Regions from separate parts of the Pseudomonas macauensis genome, predicted to be linked through region 2. Evidence: predicted binding sites of a transcription regulator. Region 2 holds the regulator's gene; each other region holds the start of a gene.
The links. The regulator sigma-54, encoded in region 2, starts transcription at its own class of promoters, with help from an activator protein. The targets are predictions, from matches to a motif close to ANTGGCATNNANNTTGCTNT.

Region 1 (3,277 bases), 1.1 Mb from region 2:
GCTCCAGGTAGCGCGACATCCAGTACAGGTCGGAAGCGGTACGGCTCAGCATGATGCGGTGCGTCCTTACAGTTAATGGCGAACCACGTTGGTGATGGGGGCCTGCCAGGCTAGACGCGGGACGCCGGTGATGGCCGGCCCCTCACCTAGTTCCGCAACGACGCATGGCAGGCTCACAGCGCCAACCCGCAGGGCTGTGCCCCAAAAGGCGCAAGCTGGCAAAACTCCTGTTTCATCGGTATTCACTGAAACCTCCTTCTCATCTGCGCCTTGCGTCTTTTGGGGCGCAGCGGGGTCGTCATTAACTGTGAGGACGCACCGCCTACTCCACCACCCAGGTGTCCTTGGTACCGCCGCCCTGCGACGAGTTGACCACCAGTGAGCCTTCGCGCAGCGCCACGCGGGTCAGGCCGCCGGGCACCAGGCGCACGTTGTCCGGCGCGGACAGCACGAAGGGCCGCAGATCGATGTGGCGCGGCGCAATGCCGTTCTCGACGAAGGTCGGACAGGTCGACAGGCTCAGCGTTGGCTGTGCGATGTAGGCCTCCGGACGCGCCATCAGCCGCGCACGGAAGGCTTCGATCTCGGCCGTGCTCGACGCCGGGCCGACCAGCATGCCGTAGCCGCCGGAACCCTGGGCTTCCTTGACCACCAGTTCGGGCAGGTGCGCCAGCACGTGGGACAGGTCCTGCGGGCGGCGGCATTGCCAGGTCGGCACGTTGTGCAGGATGGGTTCCTGGTCCAGGTAGAAACGGATCATCTCCGGCACGTAGGGGTAGATGGACTTGTCGTCGGCCACGCCGGTGCCGATGGCGTTGGCCAGCACCACGTTGCCGGCGCGGTAGGCGGCCAGCAGGCCGGGCACGCCGAGCATGGAGTCGGGGTTGAAGGCCAGCGGGTCGAGGAAGTCGTCGTCGACCCGGCGGTAGATCACATCCACCGGCATCGGGCCGGCGGTGGTACGCATGTAGACGCGCTCGTCGCGGACGAACAGGTCGGCGCCCTCCACCAGCTCCACGCCCATTTCGCGAGCGAGGAAGGCATGTTCGAAATAGGCGCTGTTGAAGCGGCCGGGCGTCAGCACCACCACACAGGGCTGCTCCACTTGGCTGGCCTGACGCAGGGTGTCGAGCAACAGGTTCGGGTAGTGGTCGATGGGCGCGATGCGCTGGGCGCCGAACAGCTCGGGGAACAGGCGCATCATCATCTTGCGGTTCTCCAGCATGTAGGAGACGCCGCTGGGGGTACGCAGGTTGTCTTCGAGGACGTAGTAGGCGCCGTTGCCATCGCGCACCAGGTCGATACCGGCGATGTGTGCGTAGACGTTGCCGGGCACGTCCAGGCCCTGCATGGCCAGTTGGTACTGGTCGTTGGCCAGGACCTGCTCGGGCGGGATCAGGCCTTCCTTGAGGATGCGCTGGTCGTGGTAAAGGTCGGCGAGGAACAGGTTGAGTGCCTGCACGCGCTGGATGCAGCCGGACTCGATGGTCTTCCACTCGCTGGCGGGGATGCTGCGCGGGATGGTGTCGAAGGGAATCAGGCGTTCGGTGCCCTGGTCGTCGCCGTAGAGGGTGAAGGTGATCCCGGCGCGATAGAACAGCAGGTCGGCCTCGCGACGACGCTGTTGCAGCTGTTCTCCGGGCATGTCCGCCAGCCAGCGGGCGAACTCCGTGTAGTGCGGTCGGCAGGCGCCAGCGGCGTCATGCATTTCGTCATAGAACACCCGAGCCATCTTCTACTCCTTGCTGCCGCTTGTCCTCGGTTGGGAAGACCATCGCAAGGCCCGTGCCAGAGGTCGATTTCCTTTTGATTCAACGGTTTGCAAAGACCAACCGAACGCCTCGCACCCCCTTGGTGCGCTTTGTCGGCCGGTGCGTCCCGGCACGCCCCGTTTGGGGCCGCAAAGGCCAACGGGCGGGGCTTTGCAGGGTGCAGGGGGCTTTCTTGTCAGTCTCTGGGGCCGGAACTACGCTGCAAGAGCCCCCTCCCGATAGGGCACATCGCTATCAACCAGATGCCGACCTTACGGCGCGGTTCGGCCGCAGAGGCTCCGACAACGAAGAACAACAGGAGTCGATTCATGTCATCAGTGCAATTGTCTTCAGGGAAAGTCGCGGCGCTTGCCTTCGCCGGCATCAGCCTGCTCAGCAGCGCCTCCCTCCAGGCCGCCGAGGCGCTCAAGCAACTGGGCCAGCCCGAAGGCGCCCTCGACATCATCGCCTGGCCCGGCTACATCGAGCGCGGCGAGAGCGACAAGAACTACGACTGGGTGACGCAGTTCGAGAAGGACACCGGCTGCAAGGTCAACGTGAAGACCGCCGCCACCTCCGACGAGATGGTCAGCCTGATGGCCAAGGGCGGCTACGACCTGGTCACCGCCTCGGGCGATGCCTCGCTGCGCCTGGTTTATGGCAAGCGCGTGCAGCCGATCAACATCGCCCTGGTCCCCAACTGGAAAAACGTCGATCCGCGCCTGCAGAACGCGCCGTGGCACACGGTGGACGGCACGCACTACGGCACGCCCTACCAGTGGGGCCCGAACGTGCTGATGTACAACACCAAGGTCTTCCCCAAGGCGCCGCTGAGCTGGAGCGTGGTGTTCAGCGAGCAGAAGCTGCCCGACGGCAAGAGCAACAAGGGCCGCGTGCAGGCCTACGACGGACCGATCTACATCGCCGACGCCGCCCTGTACCTGAAGACCACCAACCCTGCCCTCGGCATCCAGGACCCCTACGAACTCAACGAGGAACAGTACGCCGCCACCCTCAAGCTGCTGCGCGACCAGCAGAAGCTGATCCACCGCTACTGGCATGACGCGACGGTGCAGATGAGCGACTTCAAGAACGAGGGCGTCGCCGCCTCCGGCTCCTGGCCGTACCAGGTCAACGCGCTGGTGGGCGAGAAGCAGCCGATCGAATCGACCATCCCGGTCGAAGGGGTGACCGGCTGGGCCGACACCACCATGATGCACGTCGACGCCAAGCACCCGACCTGCGCCTACAAGTGGCTGAACTGGTCGCTGGAGCCCAAGGTGCAGGGCGACGTGGCCGCCTGGTTCGGCTCGGTACCCGCCTCCCCCACCGGCTGCACCGGCAGCCAGTTGCTCGGCCCGCAGGGCTGCGCCACCAATGGCTACGACCAATTCGACCGCATCGCCTTCTGGAAGACCCCGCAGGCCAAATGCGCCCAGGGGCAGTGCGTGCCGTACAGCCGCTGGACGCAGGACTACATCGCGATCATGGGTGGGAGATAGCGATACAGCTTTACGCCTGACCTG
Region 2 (3,277 bases):
GCAGCTCGCGAGCTACCAGGTTTGCGATTTGTTCAAGGACGCGTTTTTTGCTGCCGCCCGGCACGTTCACCAGGGAACGGCCGGGGGTCAGGATTTGCTCAAGTCGAATCATAGGGAGGGGTTAACGAACACCAACTCCCTGCTGGCGTTCGAGGTATTTTTCCTTGTGCTTGATCAGTTGGCGGTCGAGCTTGTCAGTGAGCAGGTCGATGGCCGCATACATGTCTTCATGTTCGGCACAGGCCACTACTTCGCCACCTGCGATGTGCAGGGTGGCTTCGATTTTCTGCTTTAGCTTCTCGACCTCCATGATGACCTGAACATTGGTGATCTTGTCGAAGTGGCGCTCCAGTCGTCCGAGTTTTTCGCCGACATAGTCGCGCAGGGCGTCGGTCACATCCAGTTGATGTCCACTGATGTTGACTTGCATACCGCTTTCTCCTTATTGCCCGTGTGTAAGTGGCAGGTTAGGTGGCCTGCCGCCGGAACACTTTGGCGTGGATCAACGTCATACCAGTCGCTTGCGTTCGCTGGAGGGAGCAATCCCTAAGGACTCCCGGTACTTGGCGACGGTGCGACGTGCCACTTGAATGCCCTGTGCCTCCAGTAAACCAGCGATCTTGCTGTCGCTCAATGGCTTTTTCGGACTTTCCGCCGCGACCAGTTTCTTGATGATCGCGCGGATGGCGGTGGACGAGCATTCGCCGCCCTCGGAGGTGCTGACGTGGCTGGAGAAGAAGTACTTCAGCTCGAAGATGCCACGCGGGGTGTGCATGAATTTCTGCGTGGTGACGCGCGAGATGGTCGACTCGTGCATGCCCACGGCTTCGGCGATGTCGTGCAGGACCAGCGGCTTCATCGCTTCCTCGCCGTATTCGAGGAAACCACGCTGGTGCTCGACGATCTGGGTCGCCACCTTCATCAGCGTCTCGTTGCGGCTCTGCAGGCTCTTGATGAACCAGCGCGCTTCCTGCAGCTGGTTGCGCATGAAGGTGTTGTCGGCGCTGGAGTCGGCGCGGCGCACCAGGCCTGCGTACTGCGAATTGACCCGCAGGCGCGGCACCGCTTCCTGGTTCAGTTCCACCAGCCAGCGTTCGTTATGCTTCCGGACGATGACATCCGGCACCACGTACTCGGCCTCGCCGGACTCGATCTGCGAGCCGGGACGCGGGTGCAGCGACTGGATCAGCTCGATGGTTTCGCGCAGCTCGTCTTCCTTGAGCTTCATGCGCCGCATCAGCTGGCTGTAGTCGCGGCTGCCGAGCAGGTCGAGGTGGTCGGAGACCAGCTTCTGGGCTTCGTTCAGCAGGTAGGTGTTGGCCGGCATCTGGCGCAGCTGCAGCAGCAGGCATTCGCGCAGGTTGCGCGCGCCAACGCCGGCGGGCTCCATCTGCTGCACGCGGCGCAGGACGACTTCCACTTCGTCCATCTCCACGCCCAGTTCGGGATCGATGGAGGCGAGGATGTCGTCGAGGGATTCTTCGAGGTAACCGTCGTTGTTGATGCCGTCGATGATGCTCAGGCCGATCAGGCGGTCGGTGTCGGACATCGGGGCCAGGTTGAGCTGCCAGAGCAGGTGGCTCTGCAGGCTTTCACCGGCGGAGGTGCGGGCGGTGAAGTCCCACTCCTCATCGTCGCTGGCGGGCAGGCTGCTGGCGCTGGTCTGGTAGATGTCTTCCCAGGCGGTATCGACCGGCAGCTCGCTGGGAATGCGCTCGGCCCACTGGTCCTCGTCGAGGCTGTCGGCAGTGGGCGTGGTGCTTTCCTGATAGTTGTCCTGGGTGTTGCTGCTGGCGGTGGGGGCGGACTCGGCGCCATCGGCCATGGGGTCGCTGTTGTCGTAGTCCTCGCCGTCTTCCTGGCGCTCCAGCATGGGGTTGGACTCCAGGGCTTCCTGGATTTCCTGCTGCAGGTCCAGCGTGGAGAGCTGGAGCAGTCGGATGGCCTGTTGCAGCTGCGGAGTCATCGTCAGCTGCTGGCCCATCTTGAGGACGAGCGATGGTTTCATGGCTGGAACTAGGCACCTTGTTCGCTGGCGCAGCAAGCGCCATATCCACGACTACGGACGCCGGGGCGCCGCGAGGAAGCAAATTATATGCCTGAGTCTGGACGCTTTGCCTAGGGTCTGTCGACCTTTCGTTACAACCTGATTATCGGGCGATTTCGAGGCGGCCCGACACGCGGCGCCGGATGCAGGTCCGGGCCGTTAGCGGGGGAGGCGAGGCGCCGCCTGGAGGGCGGCCGCTGGGTCAGAGGCGGAACTCGTGACCCAGATAGACTTCCTTCACCAGATCGTTGGCGAGGATGGTCTCGGCGCTGCCTTCGGCGATCAGTTGACCGTCGTTGACGATGTAGGCGGTTTCGCAGATATCCAGCGTCTCGCGGACGTTGTGGTCGGTGATCAGTACACCGATACCCTTGGCCTTGAGGTGATGGATGATCTGCTTGATGTCGCCGACGGAGATCGGGTCGACGCCGGCGAAGGGTTCATCCAGCAGGATGAACTTCGGCGAACTGGCCAGGGCGCGGGCGATTTCCACGCGACGCCGCTCGCCACCGGACAGGCTCATGCCGAGGTTGTCGCGGATGTGGTGGATGTGGAATTCCTCGAGCAGGCCCTCCAGGGCTTCCTGGCGGCCGCTGCGATCCAGGTCGCTGCGGGTTTCGAGGATCGCGCTGATGTTGTCGGCCACCGATAGCTTGCGGAAGATCGAGGCTTCCTGCGGCAGGTAGCCGATACCGGCACGGGCGCGGCCGTGCATGGGCAGGTGGGTCACGTCCTGGTTGTCGATACGGACCACACCCTGGTCGGCACGGACCAGGCCTACGATCATGTAGAAGCAGGTGGTCTTGCCCGCTCCGTTGGGGCCGAGCAGGCCGACGATCTGTCCGCTGTCGATGCTCATGCTGACATCGCGGACCACTTGCCGGCTTTTGTAGCTCTTGGCGAGGTGCTGGGCGGTGAGCGTAGCCATTACTGCGCTTGATCCTGCTTTTTCTTGGGCTGGATGACCATGTCGATACGCGGGCGTGGCGTGGTCACCTGGGCGCCAGTGGCGCGGCCTGCGTTGACGATCTGGCGCTGGGTGTCATAGACGATCTTCTCGCCTTCGAAGGTGTTGCCTTCCTGGATCACCTTGGCCTGGTCGATCAGTACGACGCGGTTCTGGGTGACGAAATACTGGATCGTCAGGCCATAGGCCTTGGTGATCTCTTTCTCCGGCGAAGGCTTCTGCTCGAAGTAGGCGGGCTTGCCCACCGAGGTCACGACCTCGAT
Region 3 (3,277 bases), 120 kb from region 2:
GGGTTTCGCGTGGTACGTCGTGTTCTTTCTTGCAGGACGGGCAGAGTTTGCGTGCCAGGCGCTGGGCAATGATCAGGTTAGTCGAGGTGGCGAGGTTGAACGAGGCAACCCCCATGTTCAGCAGTCGGGTCAGGGTTTCCGCAGCGCTGTTGGTGTGCAGGGTGGACATCACCATGTGCCCGGTCTGCGCGGCCTTGATGGCGATTTCCGCGGTTTCCAGGTCGCGGATCTCCCCCACCATGATCACGTCGGGATCCTGGCGCAGGAAGGCGCGCAGGGCCTGGGCGAAGTCCAGACCTGTTTTCGGGTTGACGTTGACCTGGTTGACGCCTTCCAGGTTGATCTCCACCGGGTCTTCCGCGGTGGAGATGTTGATGTCGGGGGTGTTGAGGATGTTCAGGCCGGTATAGAGGGATACCGTCTTGCCCGAACCGGTGGGGCCGGTCACCAGGATCATGCCTTGCGGTTGTTTCAGCGCATTGAGATACAGCTGCTTCTGCTCTTCCTCGTAGCCCAGGGCGTCGATGCCCATCTGCGCGCTGGCCGAGTCGAGGATACGCATCACGATCTTTTCGCCCCAGAGCGTGGGCAGGGTGTTGACGCGGAAGTCGATGGACTTGGTCTTGGACACACGCATCTTGATGCGGCCGTCCTGGGGTTTGCGGCGCTCGGAGATGTCCAGGCCGGCCATTACCTTGAGTCGCGCAGAGATACGGCTGACCAACTGGACCGGCGGCTTGGCCACTTCCTGAAGTATACCGTCGGTACGGAAGCGAACCCGGTAGACCTTTTCATAGGGCTCGAAGTGCAGATCGGACGAGCCGCCCTTGATGGCATCAAGCAACATCTTGTTGACGAAACGCACCACTGGGGCATCGTCGGCGTCGCCGCCGATGGCTTCTTCCTTGCGTTCGGCGTTGCTGTTCTCGATATCCAGGCCTTCCAGGTCGACATCGCCTAGATCATCCAGCCCGCCGGTCGGGCTCTCGAAGAACTTCTCGATGGCGTCGCCAAGCCTGTCATCTTCGACCAGGATGGCTTCGGTAGTCAGGCCAGTGCTGAACTGGATGTCGGTGATCGCCTGGTGGTTGGTTGGGTCCGACAGGCCGACGAAAAGCTTGTTGCCTCGGCGCCATAGGGGCAGGACGCGGTGCTGGCGTACAAGCTTCTCGCTGACCAGCTCCTTGGGGAGGCTCTCCTTATCCAGGCTGCCCAAGTCGCAAAAAGCGACGCCGAACTGCTCGGCGGCCAGTTCCATCAGCGGGCGGCTTTTTACCAGCTTGTTCTGTACCAGGTAGGTCACCAGCGACAGCTTGTTGCGCTGGGCCTGCTGCTGGGCCTGCTGGGCGCTTTTTTCGTCGAGAAGTTGGGATTGCACCAACTGTCGGGCAAGACCGGACAGGACGACTTGATCGTTCATGGGCTGCGTTCGGAAAGGGAGGAGGTCGTTGCCTTATAACGCAGATGCTGCAAGGTGCCAAATTCGGCAGTCGCTATTGTCAAAAAATGTCACTTCTTGCGTAAATTCGCGCGATCAAATTCGAAAATGCGCTTGAAGGGTAAGGAAACTGCTTACAAAGCCATTGGCATGCTTTCTGCTTCAGGAGGAAATAGGTCCTCCGACCTCTAATACAATTCTGGAGAGAATAATGAAAGCTCAAAAAGGCTTTACCCTGATCGAACTGATGATCGTGGTCGCCATCATCGGTATCCTGGCCGCCATCGCGCTGCCGGCCTACCAGGACTACATGGGGCGCTCGCAGATGTCCGAAGCCATGACTCTGGCTAGCGGCGGCAAGTCCTCCATTTCCGAGTTCTATTCCAACAACGGTCACTTCCCCCTGAACAACGGGTCCGCTGGTCTGGCGGCTAGTACCGACATCACCGGCAAGTACGTGGCCAGTGTTGCTGCGGCAAGCGGTGTGATCACCGCTACCATGAAGTCCACCGGTGTAGTCGCCGGCCTCGAGAGCAAGACTCTGACTCTGAGCCCGATCACCCACGCCGGTTCGATCGAGTGGAAGTGCAAGCCCGGCTCTTCTGCTGCCGATGCCAAGTTCTACCCGACCAACTGCCGCTAATCTACGGCTGGTCGCTTCAAAAACTGCCCGCATCTGCGGGCAGTTTTCTATGGTGTAACGTAGTTTCCTGATGACCAGAACAACAATCCTTCCGATCGCCTGTCTTGCCCTGCTGATGTGTCTAGCCGGCTTTGTCTATATGCCAGGCCTGCATGGGGGATTTCTGTTCGATGATTATCCCAACCTGGAAGAACTGGGTAGTTATGGTGGTGTGGTCAATTGGGAGACGCTCAGGGCTTTCGTCTTCAATGGAAGTTCCGGCCCGGCAGGGCGCCCTGTTTCACTGCTGAGTTTTCTGCTCAACGACAATACCTGGCCGAGCCAGGCGGCTTATTTCAAACCGACCAATCTGCTGATTCATATCGCCTGCGGCCTTTCACTGTTCTGGGCGACACTGCTGCTTCTGCGTTTCTACACGATCGATGAGCGCAAGGCGCTCTGGATGGCGCTGCTATCCACCGCGCTCTGGGTGCTGCATCCCTATTTCGTTTCCACAACGCTGTATATCGTGCAGCGCATGGCCCAGTTGGCGGCGTTCTTTTCGCTGCTGGGTATCATCGGTTACCTGAAGGGGCGCCTGCTGCTTAACGAGCGCCCCTTCGCCAGTTATGTCCTCATGTCGTCTTCCGTTGGTCTGGGGACGTTGCTCGCGACCTTCAGCAAGGAAAATGGCGTCCTGTTGCCGCTGTTGCTGCTGGTCATCGAGTTCTGCCGCCCAGTTAAGGGCACGAGACCGGTCTGGCAATGGTCGCTCCTCTTCATCTGGTTACCGTCGCTGGCGGTGGTGGCGGCGCTCATCTACTACATCGACTGGACAAACTCAGCCTGGGTGACCCGTCCCTTCAACCAGTCCGAGCGCCTGCTCAGTGAAGGGCGCATCCTGTGGGAGTATCTGTCCTCGCTGTACGTGCCGCAGATCGAGGGGCGCGGCCTATTTCAGGACGGCTATCCGAAGTCGACGGGGTGGCTCAGTCCAATCACCACGCTACCTGCCCTTCTTGGACTATTGGCCCTGTTGCTCGGCGCAGTCCTGGTCCGCAGGCGCTTTCCGCTGTTTTCGGTGGCCGTACTATTCTTCCTGGCGGGGCATCTGGTCGAGTCGAGCGTGATCGGCCTAGAGCTGTATTTCGAACACCGCAACTATCTGTCGGCGCTATTTCTGTTTCTGCCGCTGGCGGCGGCCCTGGTCTGGCTCT

Region 1: a site for sigma-54 is predicted at 1,774-1,793, ahead of SD196_RS10555 (circularly permuted type 2 ATP-grasp protein). Genes of this name have one in related genera too.
Region 3: a site for sigma-54 is predicted at 1,583-1,602, ahead of SD196_RS04710 (pilin). Genes of this name have one in related genera too.

Annotation. Positions count from the first base shown of each region.
Region 1 is NZ_CP138377.1:2,215,206-2,218,482, reverse strand. It holds gene SD196_RS10560 (alpha-E domain-containing protein) at 1-52, opposite strand, end outside; gene SD196_RS10555 (circularly permuted type 2 ATP-grasp protein) at 323-1,732, opposite strand; gene ydcS (putative ABC transporter substrate-binding protein YdcS) at 2,081-3,253, shown strand.
Region 2 is NZ_CP138377.1:1,110,243-1,113,519, forward strand. It holds gene ptsN (PTS IIA-like nitrogen regulatory protein PtsN) at 1-112, opposite strand, end outside; gene hpf (ribosome hibernation-promoting factor, HPF/YfiA family) at 122-430, opposite strand; gene SD196_RS05180 (RNA polymerase factor sigma-54) at 509-2,008, opposite strand; gene lptB (LPS export ABC transporter ATP-binding protein) at 2,250-2,975, opposite strand; gene lptA (lipopolysaccharide transport periplasmic protein LptA) at 2,975-3,277, opposite strand, start outside.
Region 3 is NZ_CP138377.1:993,635-996,911, forward strand. It holds gene pilB (type IV-A pilus assembly ATPase PilB) at 1-1,420, opposite strand, end outside; gene SD196_RS04710 (pilin) at 1,650-2,081, shown strand; gene SD196_RS04715 (tetratricopeptide repeat protein) at 2,152-3,277, shown strand, end outside.